DNA from 4 places in the Kitasatospora sp. NPDC088346 genome. Region 2 is predicted to be linked to each of the others. Evidence: riboswitches for the same ligand, from Rfam matches in the RefSeq annotation. Region 2 holds a riboswitch; each other region holds the start of a gene.
What was found. Region 2 has a riboswitch for cobalamin ahead of ACIOFR_RS12980 (ribonucleoside-diphosphate reductase subunit alpha). Riboswitches for the same ligand answer to the same signal wherever they lie in the genome.

Region 1: linked by a shared signal. The riboswitch ahead of cobN (cobaltochelatase subunit CobN) and the one ahead of ACIOFR_RS12980 (ribonucleoside-diphosphate reductase subunit alpha) in region 2 are both predicted to bind cobalamin.
Region 3: linked by a shared signal. The riboswitch ahead of ACIOFR_RS26990 (peptidase) and the one ahead of ACIOFR_RS12980 (ribonucleoside-diphosphate reductase subunit alpha) in region 2 are both predicted to bind cobalamin.
Region 4: linked by a shared signal. The riboswitch ahead of metE (5-methyltetrahydropteroyltriglutamate--homocysteine S-methyltransferase) and the one ahead of ACIOFR_RS12980 (ribonucleoside-diphosphate reductase subunit alpha) in region 2 are both predicted to bind cobalamin.

The regions. Positions count from the first base shown of each region.
Region 1 covers NZ_JBIURH010000002.1:161,693-165,707, reverse strand. Annotated here, with positions in the region: gene cobN (cobaltochelatase subunit CobN) at 1-1,043, opposite strand, end outside; cobalamin riboswitch at 1,164-1,306, opposite strand; gene ACIOFR_RS04350 (hypothetical protein) at 1,402-2,604, shown strand; gene ACIOFR_RS04345 (precorrin-8X methylmutase) at 2,601-3,227, shown strand; gene ACIOFR_RS04340 (precorrin-2 C(20)-methyltransferase) at 3,224-4,015, shown strand, end outside.
Region 2 covers NZ_JBIURH010000007.1:194,439-198,453, reverse strand. Annotated here, with positions in the region: gene ACIOFR_RS12980 (ribonucleoside-diphosphate reductase subunit alpha) at 1-1,856, opposite strand, end outside; cobalamin riboswitch at 2,125-2,268, opposite strand; gene ACIOFR_RS12975 (GNAT family N-acetyltransferase) at 2,339-2,845, opposite strand; gene ACIOFR_RS12970 (helix-turn-helix domain-containing protein) at 3,154-4,015, shown strand, end outside.
Region 3 covers NZ_JBIURH010000025.1:69,459-73,473, forward strand. Annotated here, with positions in the region: gene ACIOFR_RS26975 (energy-coupling factor transporter transmembrane protein EcfT) at 1-43, shown strand, start outside; gene ACIOFR_RS26980 (ABC transporter ATP-binding protein) at 40-1,656, shown strand; partial or broken gene ACIOFR_RS26985 (ECF transporter S component) at 1,653-2,456, shown strand; cobalamin riboswitch at 2,522-2,676, shown strand; gene ACIOFR_RS26990 (peptidase) at 2,790-3,842, shown strand; gene ACIOFR_RS26995 (flagellar hook-length control protein FliK) at 3,900-4,015, shown strand, end outside.
Region 4 covers NZ_JBIURH010000013.1:102,989-107,003, reverse strand. Annotated here, with positions in the region: gene aceA (isocitrate lyase) at 1-504, opposite strand, end outside; gene ACIOFR_RS19425 (short-chain fatty acyl-CoA regulator family protein) at 850-2,256, shown strand; cobalamin riboswitch at 2,602-2,753, shown strand; gene metE (5-methyltetrahydropteroyltriglutamate--homocysteine S-methyltransferase) at 2,911-4,015, shown strand, end outside.

The DNA of each region.
Region 1 (4,015 bases), on a different contig from region 2:
GCGTTGCCGACCCGGGCGTGCTTGGTCGGGTACGCCGACAGCACCAGCGCCAGCCGGCGCTCGGCCGCCGGGACGTACCGCAGCCGGGCGTGCCGCACCGCGATGCCGGCCACCCGGGCCGCCCGCTCGGGGTCGGCGGCGTAGACCGTCAGGCCGTCCTCGTCCAGCTCCTTGAAGGAGAACGGCACGGTGATCAGCCGGCCGTCGAACTCCGGCACGGCGACCTGGGTGGCGGTGTCCAGCGGGGACAGGCCGTCGTCGCTGGCCTCCCAGGCCGCCCGCGACCAGGTCAGGCACAGCGCCTGGAGGATCGGCCGGTCCAGTGCGGCGAGCGCGCCCGCGTCCCAGGCCTCCTCGTCACCGCCGGCCTGCGCGTCGGCCGGCCGGGTGCCGCCGGCCGCCAGCACGGTGGTGACGATCGCGTCGGCGGTGCCCAGCCGCGCCAGCAGCTCCGGCTCGGCGCCGCGCAGCGAGGAGCAGTACAGCGGCAGCGCCCGGGCGCCGTGGTCCTCGATCGCCCGGCAGAGCGTCTCGACGAAGCCGGTGTTGCCGCTCATGTGGTGGGCGCGGTAGTACAGCACCGCGATCACCGGGCCCTCGGTGGTCCGGGCGGTGCGCTCCAGCGGCCCCCACTCGGGCGCGGACGCCGGCGGCGCGAAGCCGTGGCCGGTCAGCAGCACCGTGTCGGAGAGGAAGGCGCCCAGCTCGGCGAGGTTCGCCGGGCCGCCGTGCGCGAGGTAGGCGTGCGCCTCGGCGGCGATGCCGGCCGGGACGGTGGACAGCTCCATCAGCTGGGCGTCCGGGGCCTGCTCACCGGTCAGCACGATCACCGGGCGCGGGCCGGCCAGCAGCGCGTCCAGGCCCTCCTGCCAGGCGCGGCGGCCGCCCAGCAGCCGGACGACCACCAGGTCGGTGCCCTCGGTCAGCGCGGGAAGGTCCTCGACCGTCAGCCGGGCCGGGTTCCCCAGCCGGAACGGCACCGGGCCCTCGGAGGCCCGGGCGCTGAGCAGGTCGGTGTCGGAGGTCGACAGCAGCAGGATCATGCGAGGGGCCTCCCGGCCTCGTCGGAGAACGGGCGGGCGGCCCAGGACATGCGGCAGCGCACAGGTCAAGCCTTCCTCGGGGTCCGCGCCCCGTGGCGGTGCCCCCCGGCCGCGGGCCGGAGGGTCGGTCTGAGAGACGGCAGGAGTTCCTGGCTCCCACGGCGGTGAACCGTGGTCACAGTGGCGGGACCGCACCGGGTTTGCACCGGTTTCCTCCCCTTGCGCCGTCGCTGGCACGGGCGGCCCGCAGGGCCACCCGCGCAGCATCGTACGGGGTGCCGACCGGCCGCGGAGCTGCTCCGGGACTGTGATCTAGGAGACCGAGGCAGCCGTTCGGACAATCTGTATGCTCGCCGCCATGCCACCCGAACCCGCCGCCCCAGCGCCGGGCCCCGCCCTGCCCGACCGGGGGCAGGCCGACGCCTGCCCCGGCGCACTGCGCCTGCACCCGGCCGACGACGGCGCGCTCGCCCGGATCCGGGTGCCCGGCGGACTGCTCACCGCCCGTCAGGCGCTCGTGCTGGCCGAGGCCGCCGAACAGCTGGGCGACGGTGAACTGGAGACCACCTCGCGGGGCAACGTCCAACTCCGCGGGCTCGGTTCGGACGCCGGCGCCGAACTGGGGGCCCGGCTGCGCGCGGCCGGCCTGCTGCCCTCCGACACGCACGAGCGGGTCCGCAACGTCGTCGCCTCCCCGCTCGCCGGCCTGGACGGCCGCGGCCACGCCGACGTGCAGGCCTGGGTCCGCGAGCTCGACGCGAAGCTGTGCGCCGCCGGCTGGGCCGTCGGCCTGTCCGGCAAGTTCCTCTTCGCCCTCGACGACGGCCGCGGCGACACCGCCTCGCTGGACGCCGATGTGACATTGATCGCAAGGCCCGCCGGCGACGCGCTGCTGCGCCTCGGCCGGGCCGCCACCGCCCGCGCCGTGCCCGCCGGACAGGCCGTGGACGCCGCGCTCACCGCCGCCCGCGACTTCCTGGCCGCGCTGAACGCCACCGGCACCCGCGCCTGGCACCTGCGCGAGGCACCCCACCTGCTCGACCCCGGCCCGCTGCCGCTGCCCGCCTTCACCGACCCGCACCCGCCCCTGGGCGCCCTGCCCGGCGGCCTGTCGGTCGGCCTGCGCTTCGGCCGGGCCTCCGCCGCCGGCTGGCGGCTGCTCGCCGGGGTCGCGGCGGACGGCCTGCGGCTGACCCCGTGGCGCGGCGCGGTCCTGCCCGGCGCGGACGCCGCCCTGCTGCCCCGGCTGGCCGCGGCCGGCTTCCGGACCGAGCCCGGCACCCCCTGGGACCGGGCCACCGCCTGCACCGGGACGCCGGGCTGCGCCAGGTCGCTCGCCGACGTGCGGGCGCACGCCGCCCCGGCGCTCGACGCCGCCGGCCGCCCCGGCCTTCCGGTGCACTGGTCGGGCTGCGAGCGGCGCTGCGGACATCCGGGCGGGGACTGGGTGGACGTGCTCGCCACGGGGCAGGGCTACCGGGTGACCCGAGGCGAGGCCTCGGTGGAAGTGACGACGGAAGAGATGGCCGAGGCGGTCGCCGAGGCCCGGAGGACCACGTGATCGAGTACGAGAAGGACGGCGCCGAGATCTACCGGCAGTCCTTTGCCACCATCCGGGCCGAGGCCGACCTGGCCGCGCTGCCCGCCGACGTCGCCCAGGTCGCGGTGCGGATGATCCACGCCTGCGGCATGACCGACCTGGTCGAGGACCTGGTGTACTCGCCGGGCGTGGTCGCGCGGGCCCGCGAGGCGCTGCGCGCCGGCGCACCGATCCTGTGCGACGTGAACATGGTGGCCAGTGGCGTCACCCGCAAGCGGCTGCCGGCCGGCAACGAGGTGATCTGCACCCTGACCGACCCCTCGGTGCCGGAGCTGGCCGCCAGGACGGGCAACACCCGCAGCGCCGCCGCCATGGAGCTGTGGCTGCCGCGGCTGGAGGGTGCGGTGGTCGCCGTCGGCAACGCCCCGACCTCGCTCTTCCGGCTCCTGGAGATGGTCGAGGCGGGCGCCCCGCGCCCGGCGGCCGTGATCGGTGTCCCGGTCGGCTTCATCGGCGCGGCCGAGTCCAAGCAGGCACTGGCCGAACACCCGGCCGGCCTGGAACACCTGGTGGTCCGGGGCCGGCGCGGCGGCAGTGCGATGGCCGCCGCCGCCATCAACGCGATTGCGAGCGAAGTGGAATGACGGAACGCCAGTCAGGCCGGCTGTACGGCGTCGGGCTCGGCCCCGGCGACCCCGAGCTGGTCACCGTCCGGGCCGCCGGGCTCATCGGCAGGGCCGACGTGGTCGCCTACCACAGCGCCCGGCACGGCCGCTCGATCGCCCGCTCGATCGCCGAGCCCTACCTGCGCGGCGACCCGATCGAGGAGAAGCTCGTCTACCCGCTGACGGTGGAGACCACCGACCACCCCGGCGGCTACCGCGGCGCGCTCGACGAGTTCTACGAGGAGGCCGCCGCCCGGCTGGCCGCCCACCTGGACGCCGGCCGCGACGTGGTGGTGCTCGCCGAGGGCGACCCGCTGTTCTACGGCTCCTACCAGCACATGCACAAGCGCCTCGCCGACCGCTACCCGACCGAGGTGGTCCCCGGCGTGACCTCGGTCAGCGCCGCCGCCGCCCGCCTCGGCAAGCCGCTGGTGGAGGCCGAGGAGGTGCTCACCATCATCCCGGGCACCCTGCCCGAGGAGGAGCTGACGGCCCGGCTGGCCGCCACCGACTCCGCCGTGGTGATGAAGCTCGGCCGCACCTTCCCGACCGTCCGGCGGGCGCTGGAGCGGTCCGGTCGGCTGGCCGAGGCGCAGTACGTCGAGCGGGCCACCATGCCGGGGGAGCGCACCGCGCCGCTGGCCGAGGTCGACCCGGACTCGGTGCCGTACTTCTCGGTCGCCGTGCTGCCCAGCCGGATCGACCGGACCGTGCCCGAACACCCGGACGGCGAGGGCGAGGTGGTCGTCGTCGGCACCGGACCGGCC
Region 2 (4,015 bases):
CCGGAGAGGGTCTCGCGCTTGAACAGGTTGGAGACCTGTGGCTCGATGCACTCGTACACACCGGCGATCGAGGCGATGGTCGCGGTCGGCGCGATCGCCAGCAGCAGCGAGTTGCGCAGGCCGGTGGTGGCGATCCGGGCGCGCAGGGCGTCCCAGCGCTCGGTCCACTGCGGGGCGGCGTCGAAGTGGTCGATGTGCAGCTGGCCGCGGGCGGCCCGGGTCTCGGCGTACGCGCTGTGCTGCCCGAACTCCTCCGCCAGCTCGCTGGAGCGCTCGTAGGCGGTGAGCATGATGCGCTCGGAGATCAGCGTGGAGAGCTGCTTGGCCTCGGCGGAGTCGAAGTCGATGCGCAGCTGGAAGAAGACGTCCTGGAGGCCCATCACGCCCAGACCGACCGGGCGCCAGCGGGAGTTGGACGTCCCGGCCTCGGTGGTCGGGTAGAAGTTGATGTCGATGACCCGGTCCAGGAAGGTCACGGCGGTGCGCACGGTGGCGTCCAGCCGGTCCCAGTCCATGGTGTTCAGCAGGTCGGCCGCGGTGGCGCCGTCGGCCACGTGGGCACCGAGGTTGACCGAGCCCAGGTTGCAGACCGCGGTCTCGGAGTCGTCGGTGACCTCGATGATCTCGGTGCAGAGGTTCGAGGAGTGCACCGTGCGGCCGGGCAGCGCGGTCTGGTTGGCGGCGCGGTTGGAGGCGTCCTTGAAGGTCATCCAGCCGTTGCCGGTCTGCGCCAGGGTGCGCATCATGCGGGCGTAGAGGGTCTGCGCCGGGATGGTGCGGACGGCCTTGCCGGCCTGCTCGGCCTTCAGGTACGCCTCGTCGAAGTCGGCGCCCCACAGGTCGACCAGCTCGGGCACGTCGGCCGGGGAGAACAGCGACCAGTCCGCGTCGGCGTTGACCCGGCGCATGAACTCGTCCGGGATCCAGTGCGCCAGGTTGAGGTTGTGGGTGCGGCGGGCCTCTTCGCCGGTGTTGTCGCGGAGCTCCAGGAACTCCTCGATGTCGGCGTGCCAGGTCTCCAGGTAGACGCAGGCCGCGCCCTTGCGGCGGCCGCCCTGGTTGACGGCGGCGACCGAGGAGTCCAGCGTGCGCAGGAACGGCACGATGCCGTTGGACTGGCCGTTGGTGCCGCGGATCAGGCTGCCGCGCGAGCGGATCCGGCTGTAGGACAGGCCGATGCCGCCGGCGTGCTTGGACAGCCGGGCGATCTGCGCGTAGCGCGAGTAGATCGAGTCCAGGTTGTCCAGCGGCGAGTCCAGCAGGTAGCAGCTGGACATCTGCGGGTGCTTGGTGCCGGAGTTGAACAGGGTCGGCGAGGACGGCAGGTAGGAGAGCGCGCTCATCAGCGCGTACAGCTCGGCCACCTCGCGCACCGACTTCTCGCTGTCGCCGACCGCCAGACCGGCCGCGACGCGCAGCAGGAAGTGCTGCGGGGTCTCGATCACCTTGCGGGTGATCGGGTGGCGCAGCAGGTAGCGGGACTGCACGGTCCGCAGGCCGAAGTACTCGAAGCGGTCGTCGCCGGTCCGGTCGATCAGCGCGTCGAAGGAGTCCGCGTGCCGGGCCACGAAGGCGGCCGTGGTGTCGCCGATCAGGCCCTCGGCGTGGCCGACGGCGATCGAGGCGGAGAACGACACGGCGCCCTGACCGACCGCCTCGTCCAGGATCTCCAGCGCCAGCAGGCGGGCGGCCAGCTTCGAGTACTGGGGGTCCTCGGCGATCATCGACGCGGCGGCCTCCACGGCCAGCCCGCGCAGCTCCGCGAAGTCGGAGCCGGCGTGGCGGCCGCGCAGCGCGGCGGCGGCGACGTGGCCGGGGTCCACCTGGGGGAGGTCGGTGCTGCGGTCGGTGAGCATCCGGAGCAGCGCGGCACCGGGGTCGCTCTCGGCGGCGTTGGGGGCACCACCCGGCCGGAGGCTGGGGGAGGAACCCTGGGACGGCAGGGCGACTGAGGCGGCGACGGTCAAGGCGCACTCTCTCCTGTGGCGGCGGCGGACGAGATCGGCCGGACCGGCTTCAGGCAGGGGGGAGCGGCACGCCGAATCACCAGGCGCGCGTGGTCTCACCCCGGCCCACCCGCGAGGCCCGGACGGTACTGCGGTGCTGCAAGGCATCTGCGGGGAAGCCGTGTGGCACACCGTCGGCAGGTCTCGGACTCGCGGGCCCAGGGGTGCTGGGCAGCCCGCTCACCGTTGCGGGGCAGTCCCGGACTCGCACCGGGTTTCCCTGCGTCGACAGCGAGAGCGAGCATACATGTTGTGGCGGTCTCAGGATGCGGCACCAGATGTAGTGCCGCGTGTCGTGGTCGCTCGACTGCGTGGAGCCACCGGACCACCCGTCAGAATGTGATCGAATAAACGATCACGTCGATGCCGGGCGCCGGCTCCCAGTCCCGCGCGGGCGTCCGCAGGAACCCGAGTCGTTCGTAGACGCGGTGCGCCGCGGCCATGTGCGGACGGGTGGAGAAGGCCATCCCGGTCAGCCCGAGCTCGCGGCTGCGCGCCATCGCCGCCCGCACCAGCGCGCCGCCCGCGCCGCGGCCGCGGGCGGCCCGGGCGACCGCGAGCATCCGGATCTCGCCCTCGTGCGGCTCGGCGATGTCGGCCCACGGGTTGCCGCCCGGGGCGAAGGTCACGCAGCCGAGCACGGTGCCGTCCGCGGGGTCGACGGCGACGAGGAGCTCGGCCTCCTCGGCCCGGCGCCGGGCGTCCGCCAGGAGGCCGGCGTAGGGCCCGTCGGGCTTGCTGTGGCCCTCTCCGACGTAGACCTCGACGGTGAGCTCGCCGGCGGCGTCGAGGTCCTCCTCGCGGGCGCGGCGGATGACGAGGTCGGTGTCGGTGTCCATGCCCCAAGTCTGCCGAAGGCCGGACCGGGGGTGGCGGGCAGGGTGCCGTGCAGGCGGTCCGGCAGGGCGGGGTCGGCCGGGTAGCCGCCGGCCCGGTGCCAGTTGTCCCGGCCGTGCCGGCCGGTGCGGTCGAGGTCGCGTCCGACCAGCAGGCCCAGCAGGCCGAAGCCCCCGACCGCACCGGCCAGGAGGAGCGCGTTCGCAAGGATCGAAGAGGTCATGCCTCCAGCCTGGCGGCCGGGCCGCGGCCGAACGAGTGGCAGAAATGCCCACTTGCATCGAAATGCTGCCACCGGCATCCTGGAGCCATGCTGAAGAACGTGGTGGCCGTGGTCCTGGAGGAGGTCCACCCCTTCGAACTGGGCGTGGCCTGCGAGATCTTCGGGCTGGACCGCAGTGACGACGGTCTGCCGGTGTACGACTTCGCGCTCGCCTCGGCCCGCCCCGGGCTGCTGCGCACCCACGCGGGCTTCCGGGTGGAGGTGCCGCACGGGGTGGAGCGGATCGCCGGGGCGGACCTGGTGATCACGGCCGCGACCGGGCTCCAGGAGGAGTTCCCCGCCGAGCTGGTGGAGGCCCTGCGAACCGCGGTGGAGCGCGGCGCCCGGGTGCTGTCGATCTGCAGCGGCACCTTCCTGCTCGGTGCGGCCGGCCTGCTCGACGGCCGCCGCTGCACCACCCACTGGCGCCACTCCGACCGCCTCGCCGCGCGCTTCCCGCTCACCCGGGTCGAGCCGGACGTGCTGTACGTCGACGAGGACCCGGTGATCACCGCGGCCGGCACCGCCTCGGGCATCGACGCCTGCCTGCACCTGGTCCGCAAGCTGCAGGGCGCCGAGGTGGCCCGGGCGATCGCCCGCCGGATGGTGGTCGCGCCGCACCGCGAGGGCGGCCAGGCGCAGTTCATCGCCCGCCCGCTGCCGGTCGAGGACGGCGACTCGCTGGGCGGGGTCCTGGACTGGATGCGTCGCCACCTGGACCGGGAGAACACCGTCGACGAGCTGGCCGCCCGGGCCCACATGTCACCGCGGACCTTCGCCCGCCGCTTCCACCAGGAGACCGGGACCACGCCGCACCGCTGGCTGACCGGTCAGCGGCTGCTGCTGGCCCAGCGGCTGCTGGAGGGCACCGAGGAGCCGGTGGACGCGGTGGCGGCCCGCTGCGGCTTCG
Region 3 (4,015 bases), on a different contig from region 2:
GGCCGTCACCGCATCGAACGACCCTGCGAGGTTGCAGCCGTGAACGCCGTCCACTGGGAGCAGGTCGCCTTCCACTACCCCCGTGCCGAGCACCCCGTCCTCGCCGGCGTCGACCTCGCCGTCCCGGAGGGCGAACTCGTCCTCGTCCTGGGGGAGACCGGCAGCGGCAAGTCGACGCTGCTGCGCACCGTGAACGGCGCCGTCCCGCACGCCACCGGCGGCACCCTGTACGGGCGGGTGCGCACGGCCGGACGCGACACCGCCGACCATCCGCCGCGCGAACTCGCCGACACCGTGGGCGTGGTCCCGCAGCGCCCGGCCGACGCGTTCGTCGCCGACACGGTCGAGGAGGAGATCGCCTACGGCCTGGAGTGCCTGGCGTACCGGCCGGAGGTGATGCGCCGGCGGGTCGAGGAGACCCTCGACCTGCTCGGCCTCGCCGAGCTTCGCGCCCGGCCGCTCACCGCGCTCTCCGCCGGACAGCAGCAGCGCGTGGCGCTGGCCGCCGCGTTCGCCGCGCAGCCCGCCCTGCTGGTGCTGGACGAGCCCACCAGTGCCCTCGACCCGCCGGCCGCCGAGGAGGTCCTCGCCGCGCTCACCCGCCTCGTCCACGACCTCGGTACGACCGTCCTGCTCGCCGAGCACCGGCTGGAACGCGTCGCCCAGTACGCCGACAGCGCGCTGCTCGTCCCGGGCGGGGGAAGGCCCGTCCGCTACGGCGGCCCCGCCGCGATCCTGGCCGACTCACCGGTGGCGCCCCCGGTGGTCGAGCTCTCCCGGCTGCTCGGCTGGGACCCGGTCGCGCTCAGCGTCCGCGACGCCCGCCGCCGGGCCGCCGGCCACCCGCTGCGCGACGCCGCCCCCGTCCGCCGGCCCGCCTCGGAGCCGGGCGCGCCGGTGGCCCGGGTACGCGGACTGGTCGCGCACCACGGGCCCGTCCCGGCGCTGCGCGGCGTCGACCTCACCCTGCACGCCGGCCGGATCACCGCCCTGATGGGCCGCAACGGCGCCGGCAAGTCCACCCTGCTCGGCTGCCTCGCCGGCCTGCACCGGCCCAGCGCCGGCACGGTCGAGGTCACCGGCCACCACCCCGCGCGGCTCAGGCGACGGCAGGCGGCCACCCTGGTCGGCATGGTGCCCGCCGACCCCGGGGACCTGCTGCTGCACGACCGCGTCGACCAGGAGTGCGCCGCAGCCGACCGCGAGGCCGCCGCCACCCCGGGAGCCACCGCGGCCCTGCTGGCCCGGCTGGTGCCCGGCATCGAGGCGGCCGCCCACCCGCGCGCCCTCTCCAGCGGCCAGCGCCTCGCCCTCGCCCTGGCCGTCCTGCTGGTCCGCCGCCCCAGACTGCTACTGCTGGACGAGCCCACCCGCGGCCTCGACTACCCGGCCAAGCAGCGCACCACCGAGATCCTGCGCGAACTCGCCGCGGACGGCCACGCCGTCCTGCTCGTCACCCACGACGTGGAACTCGCCGCGGCCTGCGCCGACACCGTCGCCGTCCTCGCCGACGGCGAGCTCGTCACCGACGAACCCGCCGCCGCCGCACTCGCCGCCTCGCCCGCCTTCGCCCCGCAGATCGCCAAGGTCCTCGCCCCCGCGCCCCTGCTCACCGTCGACGACGTGCGGCTCGCCCTCGCCGGAGGCACCCGATGACCGTCCCGTACCTGTCCTCCCGCACCCCGGACCTGCCCCGCCTCGGCCCCCGTTCCGTCCTCGCCCTGGTCCTCGTCACCCTGGTCGGCATCGCCGGGTTCGGCTGGCCCTTCCTCGCCGACCACACCTCCGCCGTCGCCCACGACACCGACGCCCCGTGGCTGTTCGCCCTGCTCACCGTGCTGGTCCTCGCGGTGGTGCTGACCGCACTGCTGGACGGCGCCGCCGACGCCAAGGCCGTCGCCCTGCTCGGCGTCCTCGCCGCCGTCGGCGCGGCGCTGCGCCCGCTCGGCGCCGGCACCGCCGGGCTGGAACCGATGTTCGTCGTGATGGTCCTCGGCGGCCGGGTGATGGGCCCGGCCTTCGGCTTCGCGCTCGGCTCCACCGCGATGTTCGCCTCCGCCCTGCTCACCGCCGGGATCGGCCCCTGGCTGCCGTTCCAGATGCTCACCGCCTCCTGGGTCGGCCTCGGCGCCGGGCTGCTGCCCCGTCGCCCCACCGGCCGTCCCGAGACCGCGATGCTCGCCGCCTACACCGTCGCCGCCGGCTTCGCCTACGGCATCGTCATGAACCTCTGGTTCTGGCCGCTGAGCATCGATCCCTCCTCCACGGTCGCCTACGACCCCGGGGCCGGGCCGCTCGGCAACCTCCACCGGTACGCCGTCTTCTACGCCACCACCTCGCTCGGCTGGGACGTCCCCCGCGGCATCCTCAACGCCTCTCTGGTGGTCCTCGCCGGACCGCGCCTGCTCGCCGCGCTGCGCCGCTCCGTCGACCGGGCCGCCTTCGGCACCCGGATCCGGATCCTGCGCCCGGAGGTGACGCGGCCGTCCCAAGCCCCACCGGCCGAACCCTTGACCGCGCCTCCGTTCACCCAGGATGATGAACCGTCAGAAAAGCTGACAACTCCGGCAATGGGGGAAGACCGGTCGAAATCCGGCGCTGACCCGCAACGGTAGGCCACCACGCGATCCCGCGCGGAGGCGAGCCCGAACACCCGCCCCCGGAGGCACCGTCCTTCCACCCGTCGCGGACTGCGGGTCGGAGCCCCGACCGTCCCCCGGCCGCGCCCCGCGCGGCGCGCCGCCGGCGCGACCGGGTGCGTCCGGACGCAGGCCCGGAAAGGCCACCCCATGCAGCTGCGCCAGCGCGCCGCCGCCCTCCTCGCCACCGGCACCCTCGCCGTCACCGCGCTCCTGCCCGCCACCACCGCGTCGGCCGACACCCCCGCTCCCGGCGGCACCCGGCGCCCCGACGCCGCCGCAGCCGGCTGGCTCGCCCGCCAACTCGTCGACGGCGACCACTTCGAGACCGTCTTCGACGGCACGGCCTACCCCGACCAGGGGCTCACCGTCGACGCCGTCCTCGCCCTCGCCGCCGCCCGCACCGCCGACGGCGCCGCAGCCAGGGCCACCAGCTGGCTGGCCAGGCCCGACGTCCTCACCGGCTACATCGGCGACGGCGCCACCGAGGCGTACGCGGGCGCGACCGCCAAGCTCCTCCTCGCCGCCGAGGTCCGCGGCACCGACCCCACCACCTTCGGCGGCGTCGACCTGCCCGCCCGGCTGCGCTCCCTGCAGACCCCGGCCGGCCGGTTCTCCGACCGCTCCCAGTGGGGCGACTACAGCAACGCCTTCGGCCAGTCCTACGCGCTGCTCGCACTCGACCGCACGCCCGCCGGAGCCCCGGCCGCCGCCGTCGACTTCCTCGCCGGCAGCCAGTGCGCCGACGGCGGCTTCCCGCTGAACTTCGGCCAGCCGACCTGCGCGAGCGATCCCGACGCCACCGCCCTCGCCGCCCAGGCCCTCGCCGTCACCGGACGCCACGCCAAGGCGCGGGCCGGACTGACCTGGCTGGCCGGCCACCAGCTCCCCGGTGGCGGCCTCGCCGCCGCCGGCGCCGTGAACGGCAACGCCAACACCACCGGCCTGGCCGCCCAGGCCCTGCTCTCGGGCGCCCACCTCCCGGCCGGCCTCAAGGCCCGTACGTTTCTGACCGGCCTCCAGGCGGGCTGCACCGCCCCCACCGCCGACCGCGGCGCCGTCGCCTACGACGCCACCGGCCCGAACCCGGCCACCGCCAAGCGCGCCACCGCGCAGGCCGTCCTCGGCCTCGCCGGCACCGGCCTCGCGCACCTCACCGCCCACGGGGCCCGCCCCGACACCCCGACCCTCAGCTGCCCCTGACCCGTCCCCGACCCTTCCCGACCGCCCGACCGTCACCGAACACCCCTGGAGCAGACCGTGAGCCGCCCCCGACCCCGCCGCAGACTCCTCGCCGCCCTCACCGCGGCCGCCGCCCTCACCGTCGCCCTGGTCGGCGCCACCACCACGGCCGCGCCGCCTGCGAGCGCCGCGGC
Region 4 (4,015 bases), on a different contig from region 2:
CTCGAACGCGTTCAGCGAACCGCCGAAGCCGGCCTCCGCGTCGGCGACGATCGGCACCAGCCAGTCCGGACCGGCGTCACCCTCGGCGGCGTCGATCTCATCCGCCCGCAGCAGCGCGTTGTTGATCCGGCGCACCACCTGGGGAACGGAGTTGGCGGGGTACAGGCTCTGGTCCGGGTAGGTCTGCCCGGCCTGGTTGGCGTCGGCGGCGACCTGCCAGCCCGACAGGTAGATCGCCTGCAGCCCGGCCCTCACCATCTGCACCGCCTGACCGCCGGTCAGCGCGCCGAGCGCGTGGATGTAGTCCCGCTCGTGCAGCTGCGACCACAGTCGCTCGGCGCCGCGCCGGGCCAGCGTGTGCTCCTCGCGGACCGTGCCGGACAGCCACACCACGTCGGCCGCGGTGTAGGTCCGCTCGACGCCCGCCCAGCGGGGGTCGGACGCCCACCGGGCGGCCAGCTCCGCCGTCTGCTGCTCCTGCTGCTGCCGAACCGACTGCGTCATGATCCGCTCCCGGGAATGCTCGTTGCGAAGGGTGTGAGGATGCTCACCCCGCGAGGTGGGGGTGCGGCCGGAGCGCCGGGCAGACGGCCTGGGCCGCCAAGACGTTGTTGCCCCCCAAGGCCCGCCGCCAGGTCGCACATATCTGGTGGAGCGGGCCTTTCGTGGTGCGCCTGCCGGCCGCAGCACCGACTCTGACACCCGCCGCGACGGCCGTCACCGGTGGCCGGATGCCATCTTCTGCGAACCGGATCCTGTGAATCCGCGAAGCATGCGAAGATCTTGCCCCGCTCCTCCCGGCTATGCTGCCCGGCACCCGAACAGTCGGCGACGAACGGAGACGGCTCGATGGGACGGACCTTTGCCGGAGCGCGGCTGCGCCGCCTGCGCGAGGACCGCGGGCTCAGCCAGGCGGCCCTGGCCCGGCTGCTCGAACTCTCGCCCAGCTACCTCAACCAGCTGGAGCACGACGCCCGCCCGCTCACCGTCCCGGTGCTGCTGCGGCTCACCGAGGCCTTCGGCGTCGACGCAGGCTACTTCGCCCCGCCGGACACCGCCCGGCTCACCGCCGACCTCCGCGACTGCCTAGGCGAGGAACTCGCCACCGGCCGCGTCACCCCCGGCGACCTGAACGACCTGGCCGCCCGACTGCCCGCCGTGGCCCGGCTGCTGACCGACCTGAGCCGCAGCCGCCGGGCCGTCGCCGAACAGCTCGCCGTCCTCGCCGGCGACCGCGGCCCGGCCCCCGACACCGCGCGCACCCCGCACGAGCAGGTCCGCGAGTACTTCTACCGCCGCAGGAACTACGTCCACGAACTCGACCTGGCCGCCGAGGAGTTGGCGTCCGGCATCGGGCTGCGGCGCGGCGGGGTCAGGGCGGTGCTCGCCGAACGCCTCGCGTCCGCGCACGGAGTCCGGCTGGCCACGGGGGGCGAGCGCCTGCACGCGTACGACCCGCAGGCCCGGGTGCTGCGGCTCTCGGACCGGCTGCGCCCCGGCCAGCAGGCCTTCCGGATGGCCACCCAACTGGCCTACCTGGAGCACGACCCGCTGCTGTCCGACCTCGCCGCGCAGGACAGCCCGACCGGCTCCACCGCCTGGTCGCTCACCCGGATCGGCCTCGCCAACCACTTCGCCGCCGCCCTCGTCCTGCCGTACGCCGCCTTCCACGCCGAGGCGGAGGCGGCCCGCTACGACATCGAACACCTCGCCGACCACTTCGGCGTCGGCTACGAGACCGTCTGCCACCGGCTCAGCACCCTCCAGCGGCCCCGGCTGCGCGGGGTGCCCTTCTCCTTCGTCCGGGTGGACCGGGCCGGCAACGTCTCCAAACGGCAGTCCGCCACCGACTTCCACTTCTCCCGCACCGGCGGCACCTGCCCGCTCTGGAACGTCTACGAGGCCTTCGCCGCGCCCGGCCGGGTGCACGTCCAGGTCGCCGCCATGCCGGACGGCCGGCGCTACCTGTGGACCGCCCGCGCGGTCACCCGCTCGCCGGGCGGCTGGGGGAAGCCCGGAAAGACCTTCGCCATCGGCCTCGGCTGCGAACTGCGGCACGCCGCACGCCTGGTGTACTCCACCGGCCTCGACCTCGGGGACCAGGGCGCGGCCACCCCGATCGGCCTCGGCTGCAAGGTCTGCGAACGCCCCGCCTGCCCGCAGCGCGCCGCACCCGCCCTCGGCCTGCCCCTGGCGGTGGACGAGCACGCCAGCACCTTCGTCCCGTACCCCGTCCGCACCGGGCCCGCGGAGTGAGGCCCGACGTGCCGGCGGGGACGACCCCGCCGGCGGCCCTGCGGGTGGCGGGACCGCAGGGCGTCCGGCAGCGGGGCGTCCGGCAGCGTCGCGGCCGACGCGGGGCCGCGCCGTCATCGTCGCGGTGACCACCCGGCCGACCGGCCACCCGGCCGACCTGGCGGCCGGCGAGCGCCCCGAAGGCCTCGCGGAAACCGCCCTGCGCCGCCGAGCGACACCGCACGGACGGCCGCGGACCGTCCCACGCCGCCATCCGCCATCCGGACGACCGCGGACCGGGCCGGCGCGATGGCCGTAGGCTGTGCCTCGCAGTCGGTTCGCCCCGCCAGCCAGGCGGGAGCGTCGTAAGAGGGAACCCGGTGGGAATCCGGGACTGCCCCGCAGCGGTGAGTGGGAACGACCGCCGTCACATGCACTGGGCCCGTCGGGGCCCGGGAAGCGACGGCCAGTAGGTGTCCGCCTTCGACAGGTGGACGTGCCCGCGAGTCCGAAGACCTGCCACTGCCCGCGTGCGACCGCACGCGGTGATCTCGGTGACCTCGTGGGCGGGTCGGCGGAGCGGGCGGGCACCCGGTGGTGCCGCGCCCCCACCCTCGTACCCCCGTGCCTCCGTGCTCTCCCGGGATCGCAACGCGACTCGCGAAGGAGAGTTCCGTGTCATCGAGCTCCACCACCCCGCAGGCAAGCCCGCAGGCCACCGTGTACGGCTACCCGAGGCAGGGCCCGAACCGGGAGCTGAAGAAGGCGGTCGAGGGCTACTGGGCCGGCCGCGTCACCGCCGCAGACCTGCGCTCCACCGCCGCCGGGCTGCGCCGCGACAACTGGCGGCGGCTGGCCGAGGCCGGCGTCACCGAGGTTCCCACCGGCGACTTCTCGCTCTACGACCACGTGCTGGACACCACCGTCGCCGTCGGCGCGATCCCGCCGCGCCACCGCGCCGCCGTGGACGCCGACCCGCTGGACGGCTACTTCGCCATGGCCCGCGGCACCCAGGACGTGGCGCCGCTGGAGATGACCAAGTGGTTCGACACCAACTACCACTACCTGGTGCCGGAGTTGGGCCCGGACACGGTCTTCGCCGCCAACTCCGCCAAGGCGGTGTCCGAGCTGCGCGAGGCGCTGCTCCTCGGCCACCGCGCCCGCCCGGTGCTGGTCGGCCCGCTGACCTACCTGCTGCTCGCCAAGCCCGCGCCCGGCACGGCCGCCGACTTCCAGCCGGTCACCCTGCTCGACCGGCTGCTGCCCGTCTACGCCGACCTGCTCGCGGACCTGCGCGCGGCCGGCGCCGAGTGGGTCCAGCTGGACGAGCCCGCCCTCGTCCAGGACCGCACCCCGGCCGAACTGGGCGCCGCCGCACGGGTCTACCGCGAACTCGGCGCGCTCACCGACCGGCCGAGCATCCTGGTGGCGACCTACTTCGACCGGGCCGGCGAGGCGCTGAAGGTCCTCGCCAGGGCCCCGATCGAGGGCGTCGGCCTGGACTTCACCGGCCCCGCCGCCGCGAACCTCGCCGACCTCGCCGCCGTCGGCGGGCTGCCCGGCAAGCGGCTGATCGCCGGCGTGGTGGACGGCCGCAACATCTGGATCAACGACCTGGAGAGGTCCCTCACCACCCTGGCCACGCTGCTCGGCCTCGCCGGCCGGGTCGACGTCGCCCCCTCCTGCTCGCTGCTGCACGTCCCGCTGGACGCCACCGCCGAACGCGACCTCGACCCGCAGGTGGCCCGGTGGCTCGCCTTCGCCCGGCAGAAGACGGCCG